Regions from separate parts of the Dietzia sp. NPDC055340 genome, predicted to be linked through region 1. Evidence: predicted binding sites of a transcription regulator. Region 1 holds the regulator's gene; the other holds the start of a gene.

Region 1 (11,734 bases):
ACCCACCATCCCCAGCACGGCGATATAGGCCCCGGACAGGAACTTGGTGGCCATGACGATCACCAGGACGCTCGCCGTCAACACCATCCCGGTCGCGTTCACGATCCGAGCGCGCCTGACCCCCCTGCGCACCGCAGCGTCCTCCTCGTGGCCGAGACGCCGGTTCCAGTGCCGGATCATCCCCCACTGGCCCAGTGTGAACGCGACGAAGACCCCGACGATGTAGAGCTGGATCAGCTCCGTGACCTGCGCGTCGAAGACGATCACCAGTGCCGCGGCGGCCACGGCGAGCAGCACGATGCCGTTGGAGAACGCGAGCCGGTCGCCACGGGTCGCGAGCTGGCGGGGCAGGTACTTGTCCCGCGCAAGCACCGAAGCCAGCATCGGGAAACCGTTGAAGGCCGTGTTCGCGGCGAGCACGAGGATGAGCCCGGTGGCGCCCATGATCACGTAGAAGACCAGCGGAACGCCGGCGAAAACGGGCTCGGAGAGCTGCGCGATCATCGTCTTCTGCCGGTAGCCCTCAGGTGCGCCGAGCAGTTGGGCGCCGGGATTCTCGGCGATCTTCACGTCGAGGCGGCGGGCGAGTTCGATCAGACCCAGCAGGAACGAGACCGCGAGCACCCCGAGCATGCCCAGGGTCGCGGCGGCGTTGCGGGCGCGCGGCTTGCGGAACGCTGGTACGCCGTTGTGGATGGCCTCGACCCCGGTCAGGGCCGCACATCCGGACGCGAACGACTTCGCCACGATGAACACCAGTGCCAGCCCGGTGATCGACAGGCCGTCCGGCGTGACGAGCGTGAAACCCGCGGACTCGGCGTTCAGATCCCGCCCGAGCACTTCGACCTGGAACAGGCCCCACGCCACCAGACCGGTCATCGCCGCCATGAACGTGTACACCGGGATGGCGAACATCGCGCCCGATTCGCGAACCCCCCGCAGGTTCACGGCCGCCAGTCCCGTGATCGCCAGGACCGCGAAGAGCACCTCATGATCGTGGACGAACGGTATCGCCGAGCCGATGTTCTCGGCGGCCGCGGCGATCGACACCGCCACCGTCAGCACATAGTCGATCAACAGCGCGGCCCCCACGCCGAGGCCGGCGTTGGGCCCGAGATTGACCGTCGCGACCTCGTAGTCGCCACCACCCGAGGGATACGCCCGGACGTTCTGCCGGTAACAGGCGATGACGACGACCATGACGATCGCGACCGCCAGCCCGACCCACGGGGTGAACGCGAGCGCGGACATCCCGCCCATCGAGAGCACGAGGAAGATCTCCTGCGGCGCGTATGCCACGGACGACAGCGCGTCGGAGGCGAACACCGGCAGGGCTATCCGTTTACGCAGGCGGGTGGCCCCGATCGTGTCACTGCGGAACGGACGACCCACGAGCAGCCGCTTGGCTCCCACGGAGACCTTGGAGATCCTGGACACCGACACATCGTATGACCCGCACGCCATCTCGGACAGCACCGCAGGCGGGCAAGTAGCGTAACCGGATGGACGCACGCGGTGTGCGCCGTGAGGAGTGAGACCGCCATGAAGGTCGTCATCATGGGGTGCGGGCGCGTCGGCGCGGCGCTCGCGACCGAGTTGGACGCCGCCGGGCACGACGTGGTGGTGATCGACCACGAGCCGCGGGCTTTCGGCCGCCTGTCCGAGGGCTTCACCGGTCGAACCGTGACCGGCACGGGCTTCGACAGGGACGTGTTGGAGGGCGCGGGTATCCGCGACGCTCATGCCTTCGCCGCGGTGTCATCGGGCGACAACTCCAACATCATCGCGGCGCGCGTGGCACGCGAGACGTTCGGGCTCGACCGGGTCATCGCTCGGATCTATGACGCCGGGCGCGCCGAGGTCTACGAGCGCCTCGGTATACCCACCGTCGCCACCGTCCCGTGGGCGACCGGCCGGCTGGTGCGGTTCATCACCGCGGGATCCAGCCCGGTGCTCTGGCGGGACCAGACCGACTCGGTGTCACTCGTGGCGATCGATGCGCCGAAGGAGTGGGTCGGGGCGCCGCTCGACGCGCTCGCCCGCGCGGCGGGTGGACGGGCCGTGACCCTCACCCGCTTCGGCGAAGGCCGTCTACCGAACGCGGACACCCTCGTCCAGGCCCAGGACATCGTGCACCTCGCGGTCCCCTCCGCCACGGTCGCCGAACTCGACGAAGTGCTGAGACGAGGTCCCGCCGATGTCTGAGAACCAGATCCCCGACTACGCGGACGGGACCGGACTGCTCGACGAGTCGCCGATCCCGCCCGCCCGTCCCGCGATCATGACGGTGGTCGTGGCCGGCGCCGGCGTCGTGGGCCGATCGATCGCGCGGGAACTGCTCGCCAGCGGCCACCACGTGATCCTCGTCGACAAGGACGCCTCGGTGTTCGAGGCCGATCCGGTCGACGGTGCTGATCTCCACACCGGGGACGCCTGCGAGCTCAGTTTTCTGTCCCGTCTGGGAGTCGAGGACGCGGATGTGGTGGTCGCGGCGACCGGGGACGACAAGGCCAACCTGGTGGTGAGCCTGCTCGCCACTACCGAGTTCGCCGTTTCCCGGGTCGTCGCCCGGGTCAACAACCCCCGTAACGAGTGGCTCTTCGACGAACGCTGGGGTGTGGACGTCGCCGTGTCCACCCCGCGGCTCATCGTGTCGATGGTCGAGGAGGCGGTCTCCGTCGGCGACGTCGTCCGTCTGATGACGTTGCGCCGCGGTGGGGCGAATCTCATCAGCGTCACGCTCCCCGAGCAGACGCCGCTGGCCGGCCGGCCGGTCAACCGCGTGCGGTTCCCCCGCGATGCCGCGCTGGTCGCGATCCTGCGCGGCGGGCGTGTGATCGTCCCCGCCCCGGACGTACCGTTCGAACCCGGTGACGAGCTGCTCGTGGTGGCACCCGAGGAGGTCGAGCCCGAGCTCAGCGACGTGGTGCTCCGGGGCTGACGGTCACCGCGATCTCACGACCGTATCCCCAGCCCGGGGCGAGCGGGAGGCTGTCACCGCTCCAGAAGCGGCCGGGGTCGTACCAGCTGGTGTCCCCCGCCGGCAGCAGGATCCCCATCTCCTCCAGCGTGGCTCCGACGACCTCGGCACAGTACGCCGCCTCGAGACGTCGGGCCGGCCCCCGCGCGAAAGCGGGCCCGCGTGCCCCGGCCCCGTCTGCTTCCGCGGGCACGTCGGAGGCAGCCGCCTGTGTCCGCGAACGCCGAAACTCCGGCAGCGGAGAACAGCCCCGGCGACCGTCGGGACTGCCTGCGTCGGCGTCGTCCCTCTCTCCGGGTTTCCTCCCGCCTTGTTCGGCGCGGCCGCCAACCCCCTCCTCGGCGCCGACGTCCCCGCTCCTCCCGGCTGCCCACCTGCCCCGTGCCCATCGCGCGGCAAGGCGTCCTGTCGACGGAAAAGACACGCCGTTCAGCCGGGCGATCGACTCGAGCAACGCGTCCTCCTGCCCGGGGCCGACCTCCGGACTGATCTGCCGGAACCACGCCCGCTGACCGTACGGGCCGGCCCACTGGCGAACCGCGGCCTCGAGGTCGTGCAGCTGAACACCCCGCTGGCGACGCCCCGTCCACACATCGGGCAGCGCCCGGCCCATCTCCGCGTGCCACATCAGGGGCGGCATGTCCTCCAGCACCACCGCGATCCCGACGTGGTTCACAGGCGCGTTGGTCAGTGTCTGGATGAGCCTGTCGGCGGTCGAGCGGCCACGGAACACCCACAGGTCCCCGGTCCTCGTCCGTTCGGTGGCGGCCGCCAGGGGCACGGTGTCGACGGTCATGATGAGATCCTGCCAGGCGGTTGCCATTCTCCGCCTACAGTTGTCGCATGGCTCCTCGTGGACGGCAGTGGCTCAAGGTGGTCGGCGCGGCGGGCATGGCCGGAGTCGCCGCAACCGGAATCCTCGCGGCACGCTCCGAACGGCGGCGTCGCGCCTACGAGCCGGACGAGATCCGCGAACGGCTCCACGAACGCTACGCACGGGTTCAATCCCGCCGGGAGAGCGGCGCCGACTGACCACCGCGCGAGGGGCTATATCCTTGCGGGCACCATGTCCTCGTCTTCCGCGCCCTCCCCTGAGCTCCGCCGGGCCCGCCACGAGCTGCTCGTCCGCCTCGACGAGGTCGGCACCCTCGACGCCCACCGGCTCCGGCCCCGGATCCGGCGGGCCCGCGCAGACCAACTGGACGAGCTCTCCGAGCGCGTCGACAAGGCAGCCGAGTGGCTCCGGCGTCGGGCTGACTCGATCCCGATCCCCGAGTACCCCGGGCAGCTGCCGGTCAGCACGCGCAAGGACGAGATCGCAGAGGCCATCCGCGGCAACCAGGTGGTGGTGATCGCCGGCGAGACCGGCTCGGGTAAGACCACGCAGATCCCCAAAATCTGCCTCGAACTGGGCCGCGGTGTCCGCGGGATGATCGGTCACACACAGCCGCGCCGGCTCGCCGCCCGGTCGGTCGCCGAGCGCATCGCCGAGGAGCTGGGTGTGCAGATCGGCGGTCTCGTCGGCTCCGCTGTGCGCTTCGACGACCGCACGAGCCCGGAAACCGCGGTCAAGCTGATGACCGACGGCGTGCTGCTCGCCGAGATCCGCCGCGACCGGCTGTTGCGCGCCTACGACACGATCATCATCGACGAGGCGCACGAGCGCAGCCTCAACATCGACTTCCTGCTCGGCAACCTCAAGCAGATCCTGCCGAAGCGCCCCGACCTCAAGCTCATCATCACCTCCGCGACGATCGACCCCGAGCGGTTCGCCCGCCATTTCGCCGACGCCGGGGGGCGGCCCGCGCCGGTCATCGAGGTCTCCGGCCGTACCTACCCCGTCGAGATCCGCTACCGCCCTCTACAGGTGGAGCAGGGCGACAGGGTGATCGATCTCGACCCACTGGACGGGCTGGCTGACGCGGTCTCCGAACTGCTCCGGGAGGACGACGGCGACGTCCTGGTGTTCCTCTCCGGCGAGCGCGAGATCCGCGACGCCGAGGAGGTGCTGCGCGGACGTCGGTTCAAGAACACCGAGATCTTCCCGCTGTTCGCCCGACTCACCGCGGCCGAGCAGCAGAAGGCCTTCCGCGCCCATTCGACGCGCCGGGTGGTGCTCTCGACCAACATCGCCGAGACATCCGTCACCGTGCCGGGCATCCGCTACGTCGTGGACACAGGCCTGGCCAGGATCTCCCGCTACTCCACCCGCACCAAAGTCCAGCGGCTGCCCATCGAGCCGGTATCGCAGGCCTCCGCCGCCCAGCGCGCCGGTCGCTGTGGCCGTGTCGCGGACGGGATCTGCATCCGCATGTACTCGGAAGACGACTTCGAATCCCGGCCCGAGTTCACCGACCCGGAGATCCTCCGGACCAACCTGGCGTCGGTGATCCTGTCCATGGCCGACCTCGACCTGGGGCCGGTGGATGACTTCCCGTTCGTGGAGCCACCGGACCGCAGGTCCGTCCGGGACGGGATGACGCTGCTCACCGAACTGGGCGCCCTACGCATCGACGACGACGAGCGGCCTCATCTGACGAAGGTCGGCCGCGAGATGGCGGTCCTCCCGCTCGATCCGCGCCTGGCCAGGATGGTCGTGGAAGGCCACCGGAACGGGTCTCTCGGCGACATCCTCGTCGTGGTGGCGGCGCTCACGGTACAGGACGTGCGCGAGAGACCGGCCGAGGAACGGGACAAGGCGGATCAGTTGCACCGCCGGTTCGCGGACAAGAGCTCGGACTTCCTCGGCTACCTCAATCTGTGGCGCTACATCACCGAGCAGCGGCGCGAGCTGTCCGGCAGTGCGTTCCGCAGGATGTGCAAGGCCGAGTACCTACACTGGCTGCGCATCCGTGAGTGGCAGGACCTCACCGCCCAACTGCGGAGCATGTGCCGAGAACAGGGCTGGCACCCGCCGTCCGAGCACGCCGTCGAGGACGATCTCCACAAGGCGATCCTGGCGGGACTACTCACCAATGTGGGAGTGCGCGACGAGGACACACGCGAGTTCCGCGGCACCCGCGGGATCCGGTTCCAGGTGTTCCCGGGCTCGGACCTGGCCAGGAAGCCGCCCCGCTGGGTGATGGCATCCGGACTGGTCGAGACCTCTCGGCTCTGGGCGCGAGATGTGGCGCGAATCGATCCGGCATGGATCGAGCAGTTGGGAGAGCACCTGGTGCGCTCGCAGTACTCCGAACCCCACTGGTCCGACGCCCAGGGCGCCGCCATGGCATACGAGAAGGTACTCCTGCTCGGCTTAACGGTAGTAGAGGCGCGGCGGATCCTGCTCTCGCGGGTCGATGCACCGTTGGCGCGGGAGATGTTCGTGCGCCACGGGATCGTCGAGGGCAGATGGACGACGCGGGTCCCGGCGATCATCGACAACGCACGGGCTGTCGAGCAGGCCCGCGAGCTGGAAACCCGTAGCCGTCGGCGTGACCTCGTGATCGACGACGAGGCGCTGGCCGGGTTCTACCTCGAGCGCCTTCCCGCGGACATCACCTCCGGTCGGCACCTCGAATCATGGTGGAAGAAGAAGGGCCACCGCGATCCCGCTGCGCTGCGCCTGACCGACGAGGACATCCGCACCGCGGAGAAGGCGCCGGATGCCGCCGCCTTTCCGCCGTTCTGGCAACAGGGTGAACGTCGCTTCGAACTGCACTACGAGTTCGAACCCGGTGGCGCCGCGGACGGGATCACCATCCGTATCCCGCTCCCGCAGCTCAGTTCCGTGACCGCAGCGGGGTTCGAGTGGCTCGTCCCGGGGTTGCGCGAGGAGCTCTACACCGAGATGCTGCGGACGCTGCCCAAGTACCTACGGCGGATGTGTTCGCCACCGGCCGAGTACGCCGGTCTGCTGCTCGCCGATGTGAAACCTCGCTCGGCCCCTCTGCCCGTCGCGTTGGCGGAGGCGCTGTCGACCCGGATCGGGACCACCGTGGATCCGAGAGAGTTCCGACCGGAGCAGTTACCTGATCATCTGCGTGTCAGGTTCGAGGTCGTCGACGGCGACACGGTGGTCGACGCGGGGACCGACCTCAGAGCACTGCGTTCCAGACTCACCGACAAAGTCCGTTCCACCCTCAATCGACGGCTGATCCCCGACGACGGGCCGCACCGCGAATGGACTGCCGACACGATCGGTGATCTGCCTCGCTCGGTGACGGGGTCGGTGGACGGCGTCGAGGTGACCGTCTATCCCGCCCTGCGGATCGCGACAGACGGCATCCACCGGGTCGCGTGCACCACCGAGGAAGAGCGCCGGGCGACCCAGACCAAGGCCGTCCTGTCCTTGATGACCGCTGATCTCGTCGCACCGTCGTCGATCCTCCGGGGGCGCCCGGTCGAGCAACGTCTCGCCCTCAGCCAGTATCCGTACGGCGGCATCGATGCTCTGGTCTCGGATGCCTCTCTCGCCGTGTGCGCCAGACTGCTCGCGAGCCGACAGGGCGCGCCGGTACTCGAGGCCGCTGATTTCCTGGAACTACGTGCCACCGCGCGGGCCGAGGTGCCGGGGGCTGTCGCCACCTCCATCTCGACCGTCGTGACAGCGTTGGTCCGGGCTCAGCAGGTCTCGGCACGCCTGGCGGAGTCCCCGCCCACGCTCGCTGACACTGTTCGTCCCTCCCTGGAGTACCTGACCGGAAAAGGGTTCCTGGCCCGGCATCCCGCGTCCGTGCTGCCGCATCTGGAGCGCCATGTCCGAGCCGTGTCGATGCGCCTGGATCTGGCGGAGAAGGCGCCGGGGCGCCACGCCGAACTGTCGGCACGGGTTGCCCGCTCGGAATCCACGGTCGAGGAGGCATGTGCTGTGCTTCGCGCGCGGCCGGGCGGCGCCAGAGCGATCCGTGACCTGCGGTGGATGCTGGCGGAATACCGGGTCGGGCTGTTCGCGCAGTCGCTCGGTACGGCCCAGTCGGTATCGCCGGAGCGGATCGACAAGGCTGTCCGTACCGCACTGTCCCAGAAGTCCTCGCGTTGAGCCGGCCGGCTACCGAGTGTCGCGGCGCTCTTTGAGAGCGATGATCTCTCGTTCGAAATCGTCCGCCGAACTGAACTGCTTGTATACGGAGGCGAACCTCAGATACGCGACTTCGTCCAAGTCCTGCAGCGGCCCCAGGATGGCGAGTCCGATCTCGTGCGCAGGGACCTCGGAGGCGCCTCGTGCGCGGACCGCGTCCTCGACCTGCTGCGCGAGCCTGCGGAGTGCGGCTTCCTCCACAGACCTCCCCTGGCATGCACGGCGCACGCCTCTGACCACTTTGTCGCGGCTGAAGGACTCGGTCACTCCATTGCGTTTGAGGACCGTCAGCAGAGGCGTCTCGAGAGTGGTGAACCTGTGCCCGCATTCCGAACACTCGCGACGGCGTCTGATCGCCTGCCCCTCGTCGACGGACCGGGAATCGATCACCCGGGAGTCCTCGTTGTGGCACGTCGGGCAGTACATTCCCGTTCCGCCCTTCATTGACCGGATCTCACGCCCTCAGGTGAACTGCTCACCGGGACGGAGACGGACCATGTGCCGTCTCTACTCCAGTCTAAGAGGCCGACCACCCGATCACGCGTAGGCGGGCCCGCCGAGGAAGGCCAGCGCCAGGAGCATCGCGATCCCGAAAAGGACTCCACAGACGACCAGCGCCCACGTCGGCACGTCATCCACCACTCCCACTGGCGCCGTCGCCGGCGCCTGCACGTTGCACGCGCGCACAGACCCCGCCGATCGGACCACGATCCGACGACCGGGCACGACCGGGGCAGCAGAAGTCGAACGACCGCTCGCCGGCGATCGGTCGAATGCCACACCCCGGCGCTGCACTGACTTGCGTGCCGATACCGGCCGCGCGCGATCCGTGCTCACAGCCCCACCGGCACGTCGGCCCTTCGAACGGACCACCGGCCGGGTGCGTGAGGCGCCGGACGGCAGAGCCGACGCCGGCCGCCCGCCCCGGCCCCCCGAGTCCCGGACCGGGACGACGCCGTGTTCCCCTGCGCAGACCTCGGTCCAGCTCCGCGTGAGGTGCGCGTGCGACTGAAGCTCCTGAACGGACATGGCCACTCCCTACTCGACAGACTGTGCGACACGGAATCGCACGCTTGTGTGTGTTGCCCGAAACACCTGTTCGAACTCGAACACTGCCTAGAGTTGTATCACGCGACTCCGACAGAGTCACCACCCGAGCGCGAATTTCTTCGAACAGGTGTGTGGCGCTTCGTTCCCGGCCCGTCTAGGGTGTAGACAAAGAGAGACGTCGAACATCCATTCGCCGAAGGGACATCGCGATGCCGAAACCGGACTTCGAGGCGCTCACGCCTCGTCAGAAGAGCGTGCTGCTACATATCCACGACACGGTGAAAGACCGTGGATATCCGCCCAGCATCCGGGAGATCGGCGATGCGGTGGGACTGCAGTCCACCTCCTCCGTCGCGCATCAGCTCCGGACCCTCGAGAAGAAGGGCTTTCTGACCCGGGATCCCCACAAGCCGCGGGCGGTCGACGTGCATGGCGTCCCGGGCCAGAAGTCGCGGGGTCGGCGCGCACCCACCCCGCCTCAGGGGCGCCCGTCCGGGGCAACGGAAGCGGTCTATGTTCCCGTGCTGGGGCGCATCGCCGCCGGGGGGCCGATTCTGGCTGAACAGGCGGTCGACGAAGTGTTCCCGCTACCTGCGGACCTGGTGGGGTCGGGGGAGTTGTTCATGCTCAAGGTGGTCGGCGAGTCGATGATCGACGCCGCGATCTGTGACGGCGACTATGTGGTGGTCCGTCAGCAGAACGTGGCCGACAACGGCGAGATCGTGGCCGCGATGATCGACGGGGAGGCCACGGTCAAGACCTTCCGTAAGGACGAGACGGGCGTCTGGCTACTTCCCCATAATCCCGCGTTCAGCCCCATTCCCGGCGAGCATGCGACGGTGCTCGGCAAGGTTGTCACGGTCTTCCGCAAGATGTGACGTTCACGAGAAGTCCCCAGTCCGGCCCGCGCCGCCTGCTCCCGGAACCCGGGCTCAGGCGGCGCCGCCGTGTGTGCCGTCGGCCAGGAACTCGGACACCTCGCCGGCCACCGACTGGGGCAGCCGCACCGTGATCCTCGTGCCCTCCTGCGTGTGCGCCTCAGCGAGAACCGCGCCCTCCGCGTGCACCCGGGAGATCACCTCACCCCGCCGGTAGGGCACGAGTAGCGTGACCTCAGTGTCACCGGAGGCAATGATGTCCATGATCGCCTCGAGGAGCTCGTCCATCCCCTCCCCCGTCGCGGCGGACACGAACACGCCGTCCGGAACCGCGTGATGCAGCTCGGTCAGCACCAACGGGTCTGCCGCATCGATCTTGTTGATCACGACCAACTCACGGGGCCGCTCGGCGCCCTGCTCCTCGACGACGTCGTTGATCACCCTGCGCACCGCTTCGATCTGGTGCAGCGGCATCGGATCCGAGCCATCGACCACGTGCAGGAGCAGTTCCGAATCGACGACCTCTTCCAGAGTCGATCGGAATGCCTCAACGAGTTGCGTGGGAAGGTGTCGGACGAAGCCCACGGTGTCGGTGAACACGACCGTTCGCCCGTCCGGGAGATCTGCACGCCGGGTCGTGGGGTCCAGGGTGGCGAACAGCGCGTTCTGAACGAGCACCCCGGCTCCGGTGATCCGGTTCAGGAGACTCGATTTACCGGCGTTCGTGTACCCGGCGATCGCGATCGACGGCACCGGGGTGGCACGACGGCGGTGACGCTTGGTGTCGCGAGCCTGCTTCATACCCTTGATCTCGCGTCGCAGCTTCGCCATCCGCTCACGGATCCGGCGGCGGTCGGTTTCGATCTTGGTCTCGCCGGGACCGCGCAGGCCCACCCCACCGTTGCTGCCGGCGCGGCCGCCTGCCTGCCGGGAGAGCGACTCGCCCCAACCCCGCAGCCTGGGAAGCATGTACTCCATCTGGGCCAGCGAGACCTGCGCCTTGCCTTCGCGGCTCGTGGCGTGCTGGGCGAAGATATCCAGGATCAGTGCGGTCCGGTCGATGACCTTGACGTTCACGGCTTTCTCCAGCGAGATCAGCTGGCCCGGGGTCAGCTCACCGTCACAGATTACCGTATCCGCGCCGGTGGCGGCGATCACATCCTTGAGCACGCTCACCTTGCCGGACCCGATGTACGTCGACGCATCGGGCTTGTCCCGGCGCTGGATCAGCGCGTCGCACACCTCGGACCCGGCGGTCTCCGCGAGTTGGGCGAGCTCGGCCATCGCCGCGTCGGCCTGGGCGGACGAGCCCTCGGTCCACACCCCGACGAGCACGACCCGCTCCAGTCGGAGTTGCCGGTACTCGGCATCGTTGACGTCCTGGAGCTCTGTGGACAGACCCGCGACCCGGCGCAGCGAGGAGCGTTCCTCGAGCTGCAGTTCGCCGATGGAGGGGTCGAGATTACGTAGTGGGCGGTCCGCCGCCCCGGATTCGTTAGTCATTCCCGGCCATCATCTCATACCAAGCCCGGTCATGCCGCCGGGCGCCGACCCCGGGATAGACGGAGAACATGCGCTACGACCTCCGGAATGTGCCCTCCGCGACGAGTACCGACGGGCCGGTGAGCGTGGATCCGCTCTCGGTCAGGCCGACGGCGACCTCCCCGCCCGGCACCGTGACGACGACCTCGCCGGCGGTCCGGCCGGCATCCGCGAGCGCGGCCACCGCCGTGGCGACGATTCCGGTCCCACAGGACATCGTCTCGCCCGCCCCACGTTCATGGACCCGCATCGAGACACGGCCCT
Region 2 (11,734 bases), on a different contig from region 1:
TCGTGTCGCGCATGATCATGGGCGGCTCGGCCGGGTTGAGGATGATGATCGCCTTGCCGCGCTTGGCGCCGCCGACCTGCTCGATGGCCATCTTGGTGGTCTCGGTGAACTCGTCGATGTTGGCGCGGGTGCCGGGGCCGGCCGACTCCGAGGAGACGGAGGCGACGATCTCGGCGTAATCGACCGGCACGACCGAGGAAACCGCGTGGACCATCGGGATGGTGGCCTGGCCACCGCATGTGACCATGTTGGTGTTGGGGGCGTCGAGGTGCTCGCGCAGGTTGGCCGGCGGGATGACCATCGGGCCGACCGCCGCGGGAGTGAGGTCGACAGCGACGATGCCGGCGGCCTCGTACTTGGGGGCGTACTCCTTGTGCACGTAGGCGCTGGTGGCCTCGAACAGCAGGTCGGGCTTCTCGCCACCGGCTTCGATCGAGGCGAGCAACTCGTCGGCACCACCGGACATGCAGGTGAGGCCGTGCTCGGCGGCGCGCTTCATCCCCTCGGACTCGGCGTCGATGCCGATCATCCACCTGGGCTCGATGTACTCGCTGCGCTCGAGCTTGTACATGAGGTCGGTACCGATGTTGCCGGACCCCACGATCGCGGCTGTGAGCTTCTTCTTCTCCGTCATGACAGCAGTCTCGCCCGCGCGGAACCCCCGCCACAAACGAGTGTGCCGTTCAGTAGAACACCAGAGAACTGACGCTTCAGGCGGGTCGGTCGCGTCTGTCGGTTCCGGGTGGGTTGGTGAGGTATCCGTCGGGTGAGAAGAGTCTGTCGTTGAGGATGATCTCGACCTGTTCCTGGATGCCCTCGCGTGCCCGGGCCAGTGGACCCTTCGGCCGCGTGCGGTGTTGGTGCCCGGTGTCGGTGGTGATGATCAGCTCGCCCAGCGGCCCGGGCCGGTAGGAGTTGGTGCCGAAGGTCTTCTCGCGGTGGTGTTTGCGGCACAAGCACACCAGGTTCCACTCCAGGGTCGGCCCGCCCAACTCCGGGGTGGCCCGGTCGAACGCGATCACATGATCGATGTCGCAGTCCCGGGCATCGACCGCGCAGCCCGGATGGCGGCAGGTGCCGTCACGCAGCCGGATCCGCTCGGCCAACGCCGGGGAGAGGACGTACCGCAGTGCCCGCTCCGGGGTGTCCAGGGCGCCGGGGGCGGGGTCGATGATCTCGAACCGCACCCGCGCGTCATCGCCCTCGAGCAGTTCCTGACACAGCCAGTCGAAGCTGGTGTACGCGCCGGTGACGAACTCCACCTGATCGGGCAGTCCCCGCGCGGCCGCGGCGATCACACTGATCCGGATCGGCTGACCGCTCGCGGCGGCGGCGTTACCGACCGTCGGGCGCGGCAGGTCCGCCCCGACCTGCACCTGGCCGAGCTCGATGCCATCAACGACCTCGGCCGGCCCGGACGGGGAGTACACCGCCAACGCCGACAGTGCATCAGCGCGGAGCTGGTCCATGGGCCGCGGCACCCCGTCGGCGGCGGCCGCGGCGGCATCGGTCTCGATCCTGCAGCGCAGCATCTCCGCGTCCCCGATCGGCAGCTTGGCCCACATCGAGGCCATCCCGTCGCGGCCCCGGCGAAACCGCACCGTGCGCGACTCTGTGGCCGCATCTACCGCGTCCTGCGCCGCCCCGGGATCCAGACGCTCCACGGCCCGGTCGATCATCGCCTCCACCGCCGACCGCGACGGCCGGTCACCACCGTCCAGATCGTGCCCGACGCGGGCCATGACCGCATCCTCCACATCAGAGACGATCGCGTCCGGCACCTGCGCCAACCGGCAGGCGATATCGATGGCCAACTGCTCCGGCAACAGCCCCCGCCCGACCATGGACAGCATCCGCGGCAGCCGGGTGTGGATCTGCACCCCGGCCATCACCAACCGGCCCGCATGCCAACACGTCAGCTGACACGCCGCCGCCATATGGTCACGGGCCCGCGCCTGCGGATCCAACCGCGCATACCCCGGCCGCCCCGAATCGTCGGCCTCAGCAGCCCGAGCCAGCTGCCGCACCAACAACGCAGCCGCTTCCAACCGCGTGGCCCCGGCCCGATTCTGCGCCAGCGTCGCCGACCGCGCCGCCTCGCTCACAGCGGCAAGATCCTCGCAGCAGGAGGACTCGGGAACCGCAGACAACGAACCCCCCGACGTCGTCGTCATCATCGCCACCCCCGCCGCACATCAGTAGAACGTATGTACGATCGTACCCGCCGTCCCACTATCGCGCAAGTGTTCGAATTAGACCGGGCACTGTGTCGGAGCATCGCGCTACACTCGCTACATGACACAGCCCCCCGCGTCCCCCGTCGATCGCGCCTTCGACGTGCTGCGCGCGACGGCCGCGGGCAGCGGCGGCCTGACGTTGAGCGAACTCGCGCGCGCCACAGGGCTGGCCAAGTCCACGACACTGCGGCTCCTCGCCGCGCTCGAGCGCAACGGCGCGGTCACGCGGATCGGCCAGCACTACCGGCTGGGTCCGCTGATCCACGAGCTGGACCCGATCCCGGTGTCGCCGGAGTACGAGCGGATCCGCCGGGTCCTCACGCCCTTTCTCGCGCACCTCTTCGAGGCCACGCGCGCGACCGTCCACCTGGCGACACTGCACCGCGACGAGGTGGTCTACCTCAACAAGCTGCACGGGCCGCGGCCGATCCCGTCGCCGTCACGGATCGGGGGCGGGCTGCCCGCGTATTGCACGGGGGTCGGCAAGGCGATGCTGGCGTTCGACGACGAGGCCGCCGCGCGGGTGGCCCGGGGGCCGATGGTGGCGTGGACCGACACCACCGTCACCTCGGCGGACGCGCTGGCGGTCGAGCTCGCCGAGATCCGGCGCAGGAGGCGATCGTTGGACCATGCCGAACTCACGCCCGGCCTGTACTGCGTGGCCGCCCCGGTTTTTGACGACGACGCCGCCGTCGACTCCGGACCGGCCCCCGGGGGAACTCGGGCGGTTGCGGCGTTGTCGGCCAGCGCGGCGGACGAGAGCGCGCTGGCCCGACTGGAGCCGCTGGTCACCCGGGTGGCCGTGGCGGCGGGGCGTGCGCTCAACGCAGACCGCTAGCGGAACTCCATCGAGACCGAGCCCAGCCCGGCGAAGTCGGCGCGGAAGGCGTCGCCCGGGGTTGCGTCCATGGCGCGGATGGCGGTGCCCGGCAGGATCACGTCGCCCTTGCGCAGGCGCACGCCGAACTTGGCGACGGTCGAGGCCAGCCAACCGACCGAGTTGAGCGGGTTGCCCAGCACCGCATCGGAGCGGCCGGAGGCGAGGAACTCGCCGTTCTTGTAGAGCGTGGCCTCGATGGCCGCCACATCGATGTCGGCCAGGCGCACGCGGCCGGAGCCCACCACGTAGCCGCACGAGGAGGCGTTGTCGGCGATCGTGTCGCCGAGGGTGATCTTCCAGTCCTTGATCCGCGAGTCGATCAACTCGATGGACGGCACGACCCACTCGATCGCGGCGGCGGCCTCCTCCTGGGAGCAGCCCTCCGGCGGGATGTCGGCGCCGAGGATGAAGCCCACCTCGACCTCGACGCGGGGGAAGCAGAACCTCGCCGCCTCGATCGGCGTGCCCTCGGGGTACTCCATGGTGTCGAGGAGATGGCCGTAGTCGGGCTCGTCGACGCCCATCATCTCCTGCATGGCCTTGGAGGCCAGGCCCACCTTGTGGCCCGTGACCACGGCGCCCGCATCCAGCTTGCGCCGGATGTTGACGAGCTGGATCTCGAACGCGTCGTCCGGGGTCAGGTCCGGGTGGTCGTCGGTGAGCGGGGCGATCGGGGTCACGCCGGCCTCGGCGTCCCAGAGTCGCTGCGCGAGAGTGGCACGGGTCTCCTCGTTGAGCATGAGGGGGATGCTACCTGGGGCGTCTGGCGCGATTGCCATCAGTTCTATAACGTGTTCTACATGGCAGACCAGGAATTCGACGTCGTCGTCGTCGGCAGCGGTGGAGCAGGCATGACGGCCGCCCTCGCGGCAGCAAAGAAGGGCCTCAGCGTGGTCCTCGTTGAGAAGGCCCCACACTACGGAGGCTCCACCGCCCGCTCCGGCGGCGGCGTGTGGATCCCGGGCAACTCCGTGCTCCAGCGCGACGGTGTGCTGGACACCCCGGAGGCCGCCAGGACCTACCTGCGGTCCATCATCGGTGACGTCGTGGCCCCCGAGCGCATCGACACCTACATCGACCGCGGCCCCGAGGTGCTCGACTTCATCCTCGCCAACAGCCCGCTGCAGCTCGAGTGGGTCAAGGACTACTCCGACTACTACCCAGAGGCCCCCGGAGGCCGCCTAGGCGGCCGCTCGGTCGAGCCCCGCCCCTTCGACCTGAACCAGCTCGGCCCCGAAGCCGACAAGCTGGAGCCGGGCTACGCCAAGGCCCCGGCCAACATGGTCGTGATGCAGTCCGACTACCGCTGGCTCAACCTCCTCCAGCGCCCGCACACCAAGGGTATCCGGCGCTCGATCCGGGTCGCCGCGCGCATGTTCCTCGCCAAGGCCCGCAAGCAGAACTCCGTCGGTATGGGCCGCGCGCTCATCGCCGCCATGCGCAAGGGCCTGCTCGACGCCGGCGTGCCGGTGTGGCTCGAGACCCCCATGACCGGACTGGTCACCGAGGGGTCCGGGAATGACGAGCGCGTCGTCGGCATCACCGTCACCCGGAACGGCGAAGAGGTCACCCTCCGTGCCCGCCGCGGCGTGGTCATGGGCTCGGGCGGCTTCGAGCACAACCAGGAGATGCGCGACAAGTACCAGCGTCAGCCCATCCCCACCTCGTGGACCGTCGGCGCCGCCGCCAACACCGGCGAGGGCATCGAGTACATGGAGAAGACGGGCGCCGCCCTGTCCTTCATGGAGGACGCCTGGTGGGGTCCGACGATCCTCATGCCGCGCGGCCCGTGGTTCGCGCTGGCCGAGCGGTCGCTGCCGTGCTCGTTCATGGTCAACTCGCGCGGCGAGCGCTTCATGAACGAGTCCCTGCCCTACGTCGAGGCCGGGCACATGATGTACGGCGGCGAGTTCGGCCAGGCTCCCGAGGGGCAGAAGGACGCCCCGGGCGAGAACGTCCCGGCCTGGATCGTCTTCGACCAGGAGTACAAGAACCGCTACCTCTTCGCCGGCCTGCAGGCCAAGCAGCCGCTGCCCAAGAAGTGGCTCGCGACGGAGAACTTCCACAAGGCAGACACCCTCGCCGAGCTCGCCGAGCTCATCGACGTGCCGGCCGAGGCGCTGCAGAAGACCGCCGACCGGTTCAACGGCTTCGCCGCCAACGGCCGCGACGAGGACTTCAACCGCGGCGCCTCCGGGTACGACCACTACTACGGCGACCCCACGAACAAGCCCAATCCGAGCCTCGGCCCGGTCGCCAAGGCGCCGTTCTACGCGGTCAAGATGGTCCCGGGCGACCTCGGCACCAAGGGCGGCGCGAACACCGACGTCCACGGCCGTGTCCTGCGCGAGGACGGCTCCGTGATCGAGGGCCTCTACGCCGCCGGTAACGCCTCGTCGCCGGTCATGGGCCACACCTACGCCGGCCCGGGCGCCACCATCGGACCTGCGCTGGTCTTCGGCTACCTCGCGATCGAGAACATGCTCGCCACCGCCCCGACCACCGAGAAGACCGGAGTCTGAGAAGTGCCGATCGATCTGAACACCGCCCTCGGGGCGGAACTGCCCTCGCAGGAGTTCTCCTGGACCGCCTCCGACGTGGCGCTCTACGCGCTGGGGGTGGGCGCCGCGGGCGACCCGATGGACACCACCGGGTTGGAGTACATCCACGACACCGCGCCGAAGGTGCTGCCGTCGTTCGCGACCGTCGCGGCCACGATGAACGTGACCGAGGCGCCGCGGGTGTCGTTCCCCGGCGTGGAGATCGACCTGGCCAAGGTCGTGCACGGCAGCCAGTCCGTGCGCCTGCACCGTGCGATCCCGGCCGACGGGACCGCGACGACGACGACGAAGATCGCCGAGATCCAGGACAAGGGTTCGGCCGCGGTGATCATCCAGGAGTCCGAGACGGTCTCCGCCGACGGGGAGAAGTTGTGGACCGCCCGGTCCGGCATCTTCGCCCGTGGCGAGGGCGGCTTCGGCGGCGAGCGGGGCACCTCCGAGAAGGTGGAGTACCCCGAGCGCGAGGCCGACCACACCATCGAGGTCGCGACCCTGCCGCAGCAGGCCCTGATCTACCGCCTGTGTGGCGACCGCAACCCGCTGCACTCCGACCCGGCCTTCGCCGAGGCGGCCGGCTTCCCGCGCCCGATCCTGCACGGCCTGTGCTCGTACGGCCTGGTGCTGCGCGCGGTCGTCGACGAGGTGCTGGGCGGCGACGTCGAGAAGGTCCGCGGCTACGGCGTGACCTTCGGCGGCATCTTCTTCCCCGGCGAGACCATGCGCATCCGCGTGTGGGAGGAGGGAACGCAGCTGCTCGTGGCGGCCACTGTCGTCGAGCGCGAGGACGCCCCCGTCCTCAAGAACGTGGTGGTCGACCTCGCCTGATCGCTGATCCGATCGGGCCGTACGGCTCACCTGCACACCCCGCGGCCCCGTGCCGCGGGGTGTGGTCATTTCGCGGGAACCGACCGGGGCGCGGGAGCGGATGTCGGCGCGGGTCCCGCGCTGCTCAGCAGAGGTCGCGGAACTGCTCCACGAGCCTGATGCGGCCCGGCGCGTCCATGGCCATCGGGACGACGGTGAGCGTGGTGGCGCCGGCCTCGCGGAACGCCTCGACCCGCTCGGCGACGTAGGAGGCGGGCCCGATCAGCGAGACGGACCGCACGAGCTCGTCCGGCACGGCCGCGGCCGCCTCGTCCTTCTTGCCGTCCAGGTACAGGTCCTGGATCTTTTCGGCCTCGGCCTCGTAGCCGTAGCGGCAGGCGAGCTCGTTGTAGAAGTTCTTGCCGCGCGCACCCATGCCGCCGATGTACAGCGCGAGGTGCGGGCGCACGAAGTCCAGATAGCCCGGGACCTCGCTCTCGTCGCAGATCGCCAGCGGCGGGCCTGCGTACACGTCCAGCTCACCGAGCGACGGGTCACGCTTGGCGCGCCCCTTGGCCAGCGGGTCGGCCCACGCCAGGTGTGCCTTCTCGGGGTGGAAGAACAGCGGCTGCCAGCCGTCGGCGATCTCGGCGGCCAGCTCCACGTTCTTGGGCCCGAGCGCGGCCAGCACGATGGGGATCTTCTCTCGCACCGGGTGGTTGATGAGCTTGAGCGGCTTGCCCAGCCCGGTCCCCTGGTCGGCGGGCAGCGGGATCTGGTATTTGGCGCCGTCGTGGACGACCTTCTCGCGCCGCCACACCTGGCGGCAGATCTCGATGATCTCGCGGGTGCGGGCCAGCGGCGCGTCGTACTTCACGCCGTGGAAGCCCTCGACGACCTGCGGGCCCGAGGCGCCCAGTCCGAGCGTGAAGCGGCCCTCGGACACGAAGTCCAGGCCGGCGGCGGTCATGGCGGTGAGCGTGGGCGTGCGGGTGTAGATCTGCAGGATCCCGGACGCGAGTTCCATAGTGGACGTGCGGGCCGCGAGGTAGCCGAGCTGGCTAACGGCGTCGAAGGAGTAGGCCTCCGGCACGAAGGCGATGTCCAGTCCGGCCCGCTCGAGGTCCGCGGCCTCCGCCGCGGTCTCGGCGAACCCGCCGCTGTAGTTCAGGGCCATTCCGATGCGCATGCGCGCGACATTACCGGGGCGCCGGGGCCCTCCCCGCGTGCACCGCCGACTTCGCCCGCTCGCCCGACCCCAGCGGGCCCCTGATCACCGCGTCGACCGGCCCTCCGACGCGGACGAACACGCCCACCCGCCTGCGCAGCGGCGTGTCGGCGCGCTCATACCCGATGAACCGGAACCCCGCCCCCGCGGCCACCTCCAGGACGGCGTGCTCGGGCAGATCGACATCCGCGGTGGGGACGACGACGACATCACCACCGAGACCGCGCCCGAACATGCGGGCCAGTCGCAGCCGGCGCGTCCTCTCATCCCCTCTGCGGCGCAGCCTCCCGCGCGCCGCGACCACCGCGATCGCCAGGAGCCACAGGGCCGGCGGCAGGAGCGCCAGCGCGACGAGGAGCCACCCCGCGCTCATCCGGCACTCCCCTCCGACGGCCGGACGAACCGCATCGGGTCGATCCACGGTCCGCGCTGCGCGAGCGCTGCCGCACCACCGACGGGCTCCAGCCCCCTGCTGCGGGCGGCCGCATAGATCACGGTCCGGGGCAGCCGCACCTGTGACGGGTGGACGGTCAGCTCGGCGGCGGCGTTGTCGTCGTCGCTCTCCAACAGCACCGCGAGCACACCGGCGCGACGGCCGTGCCGACCGCGATACGACCGCACCAGGCCGCGGATCCGCGGCGTCGGATCGAATCTGCGCATGCCGCCGATACTACGGGGGCACGTACGAAGGCCGGGCCCGCCCTGGTGGCGGACCCGGCCTTCGCAGTGGGTCAGTCGTGCTTACCGGTCCGTCAGGACACCTGGTCCTTGGCCCACTTGTAGTCGGCCTTGCCGGCGGGTGAACGACGGATCTCGGGGACGTCGACGATCGTCTTGGGCACCTTGTAGTTGGCCAGCGACTCACGCAGGAACGTGGTCAGCTCCTCGTTCGTGGCCGACTGGCCCTCGCGGAAGGACACCACCGCGGCGACCTTCTGGCCGAACCGCTCGTCGGGGGCGCCGGCGACCAGCGCGTCGTGGACGGCCGGGTGGGCCTTGATCGCCTGCTCGACCTCCTCCGGGAACACCTTCTCGCCGCCGGTGTTGATGCAGCCCGAGCCGCGACCGAGGAAGACGATGGTGCCGTCCTCACGGATCTGGCCCATGTCACCGAGCACCGAGACACGCCGCCCGCCGACCTCGGGGAAGGTCTTGGCGGTCTTCTCCGGGTCGTTCCAGTAGCCCACCGGGACGTGGCCGCGGCGCACGATGTACCCGATCTCGTCCGAGCCCGGGTTGATCGGCTGGTTGGACTCGTTGATCAGGCCGATGCGCGCGCTCGACGGCAGGGTCAGTTCCGCCTTCTCGGAAATGGCCAGCTCTCCGTCGTTGCCCGACTCGGAGGCACCGAAGTTGTCGCGCGTCATGATGTTCGGCAGGACCTCGAGGAGGCGGTCACGCGTGGCCTTGGACCAGATGCCGCCGCCGGAGGCGACCATGAACAGCGAGCTGAAGTCCAGCTTGTCCTTGTTGGCCACGATCGCGTCGGTGATCGGCACGGCCATGCCGTCGCCCACGAACACCAGCATCTGGCCCTGGCGCTCGGCGACCGTCTCGACGATGGCCTGCGGGTCGAAGTCGCGGAACATTAGCAGGTGTCCGCCGAGGTTGACGAAGGTCAGCAGGGTGAACAGCCCGGCGCCGTGCATGAGCGGCGCCGAGATGACCACGCGGAACCCGCCGTCCGGGTTGATGTGCTCGGCGACCTCGGCCGGGCTGTGTCGCTTGTCGCCGTACGGGTTACCGCCGGACAGGCACGCGTAGTAGTAGTCCGAGTGGTTCCACTGCACGCCCTTGGGGAAGCCGGTGGTGCCGCCGGTGTAGACGATCCACTTGTCGTCGCCTCGCGCGGGCTCGAAATCCCGCGCGGTGGACTGGGTGGCCATCTCGGAGTCCAGGTCGACGACCGCGATGCCGTTCTCGGCGCACGCGGTGGCCAGGACCTCGGGCACGCCGCCCACGGAGAAGATCGTCTTGACGGTCTCGAGCTTGGGCGCCGCGGCCGCCATCGTCTCGGCGAACTCGGCGTCCACCAGGACTCCGGTCGACTGCGAGTCGTTGAACAGGTAGACCAGCTCGGCCGGGGTGTAGCGGTAGTTGACGTTGATGCCGGCGACCCGGATCTTCATGGTCGCGATGATCGCGGCCATGTGCGGCGTGCTGTTCTTCATGTACAGCGCGACATGATCGCCCGGCTCGGTGCCGTGGGCCCGGAGCACGTGCCCCATCTGGTTGGCCAGATCATCGATCTGCCGGTACGTGAAGTCCTCGCCGTCCATGGTGAGGAGCAGGTTGTCAGGAATCTTGTCGACGATCGCCTCGAACACCAATGCCTGGTTCATCTCGGGATTGGTCCCGGCGAGGGGGTCGGACGTGTGATCGGCTGCTGCGTCGGTCATCGCGGGAATAATTCCTTCTAACTGAGGGCAGATGTGGCTACTGTCACATTGTGACCTGAACTTGTTCTCGTGTCCAGACCGGCCCGTGGCCTGCGCCATCCCCGGAGAACGAGAACGAGTTCTAGCTGGGATTTATGGTAGCAGCGGCGATTCGACACCCGTCACCTCGCTCCGACATCTACATTGCGCACATGAGTGGATCGCGGCCCCGGCGGACGGGCGCCCCGTACGACGGTGGACTCCGACTGCCCCAGGCGACAGGGTCCGGGGACGTCCCGGCGGACGGTCAGCGCTCCGCCGACGTCGAAGCGGAGCGGCCCTCCCAGCGCGCACCGCTCCTGGCCGGCCCCGGCGTGCAGGGCACCCTGCGCGCCCGCGGCCTGGCCGGGGGCCTGCGCATGTTCGTCCGCCCCGCGCTGGATCGCATGCCGCCCACCGAGGCCTCGCTCAACCGGCTTCGTGCCCTCACCTCCGGGGCGGGCCGCGCGGCCGCCCTGGAAACCACCGCCGACTGGTCGTCGGACGGTCCGGTGCCGGGCCTGTGGGTCGGCCGGAAGAGGTTCTTCGACTCGGACAAGGTGATCTACCACGTCCACGGCGGCGGGTTCACCTTCGGTTCGCCCTGGTCGCACAAGGCCCTGGCCTCGCGGATGGCCGCCGAGACCGGCACACCGGTGTTCCTGCCCGACTACCGCCTGGCCCCCGAACATCCGCATCCGGCCGCCACCGAGGACACGATCGCCGGCTTCCAGTGGCTGCTCGACATGGGCTTTCCCGCCGAGAACATCGTGGTGGCCGGCGACTCGGCGGGCGGCAACCTCGCGCTGCAACTGGTCGCCCACCTGGAGAAGTCGGGCGAGGCGATGCCCGCGGGCGTCGTCCTCATGTCCCCCTGGGTCGACCTGGATTTCTCCGACATGTCCGCCCGCGACAGGGCGAAGAAGGACCCGTTCCTGGCCCTGGGGATGGCTGAAATGTGCCGCGCCCAGTACGCGCCGGGCACCGACGCCGACGACCCCGCGATCTCGCCGATCAACTACCGCCCCTCCCCCGACTGGCCGCCCTTCCTCATCCAGTGCGGCGGCGCGGAGAACTTCGCGGGCGGGATCGCAAGGCTGGCCGAGAAGTTCGCCGAGCACGGCGTGACGCACGAGTTCCAACTCTGGCCGCACCAGTTCCACGTGTTCCAGGCGTTCCACCCGCTGGTCCCCGAGGCCAGGGCCGCGGTCCGCGACATCGGCTCGTTCGTGCGCGGCTGCCTGCGCGGCTAGGGTCGTCGACGCGCACCCGCCACCGCACCACCGGACGACGAGAGGCCCCGGGCACCACTCCGCACACGCCCGGTCTCCGCCCACCTCCATCAACGACAAGAGCGTTTCGCACACCCCCTTCTCGGGAAGCGTGTGCGAAACACTCTTGACGACGTGGAGGGACGGGAGCCTGTCGGCTCAGACGGTGAGGACGAGCCCCGAGGTGGGGACGCCGGTACCGGCGGTGACGACGAGCTTCTCCGCCCCCGCGACCTGGTTCACCGAATCGCCCCGCAGCTGGCGCACGCCCTCGGCGATGCCGTTCATACCGTGGATGTACGCCTCGCCCAGCTGGCCGCCGTGAGTATTCAGCGG

The links. The regulator LexA, encoded in region 1, represses DNA repair genes until DNA is damaged. The targets are predictions, from matches to a motif close to CGAACANNTGTTCG.
Region 2: a site for LexA is predicted at 2,201-2,214, ahead of ACWIFB_RS01065 (DUF222 domain-containing protein). Genes of this name have one in related genera too.

The regions. Positions count from the first base shown of each region.
Region 1 covers NZ_JBSHML010000023.1:3,037-14,770, reverse strand. The annotation lists gene ACWIFB_RS15250 (APC family permease) at 1-1,428, opposite strand, end outside; gene ACWIFB_RS15245 (potassium channel family protein) at 1,543-2,205, shown strand; gene ACWIFB_RS15240 (potassium channel family protein) at 2,282-2,941, shown strand; gene ACWIFB_RS15235 (hypothetical protein) at 2,916-3,776, opposite strand; gene ACWIFB_RS15230 (hypothetical protein) at 3,824-4,012, shown strand; gene hrpA (ATP-dependent RNA helicase HrpA) at 4,047-7,961, shown strand; gene nrdR (transcriptional regulator NrdR) at 7,971-8,426, opposite strand; gene lexA (transcriptional repressor LexA) at 9,260-9,928, shown strand; gene hflX (GTPase HflX) at 9,983-11,431, opposite strand; gene dapF (diaminopimelate epimerase) at 11,505-11,734, opposite strand, start outside.
Region 2 covers NZ_JBSHML010000001.1:221,567-233,300, reverse strand. The annotation lists gene ACWIFB_RS01070 (acetaldehyde dehydrogenase (acetylating)) at 1-634, opposite strand, end outside; gene ACWIFB_RS01065 (DUF222 domain-containing protein) at 711-2,105, opposite strand; gene ACWIFB_RS01060 (IclR family transcriptional regulator) at 2,296-3,075, shown strand; gene ACWIFB_RS01055 (2-keto-4-pentenoate hydratase) at 3,072-3,857, opposite strand; gene kstD (3-oxosteroid 1-dehydrogenase) at 3,918-5,639, shown strand; gene ACWIFB_RS01045 (MaoC/PaaZ C-terminal domain-containing protein) at 5,643-6,503, shown strand; gene ACWIFB_RS01040 (LLM class F420-dependent oxidoreductase) at 6,628-7,671, opposite strand; gene ACWIFB_RS01035 (hypothetical protein) at 7,682-8,083, opposite strand; gene ACWIFB_RS01030 (hypothetical protein) at 8,080-8,370, opposite strand; gene ACWIFB_RS01025 (AMP-binding protein) at 8,463-10,109, opposite strand; gene ACWIFB_RS01020 (alpha/beta hydrolase) at 10,301-11,380, shown strand; gene ACWIFB_RS01015 (lipid-transfer protein) at 11,558-11,734, opposite strand, start outside.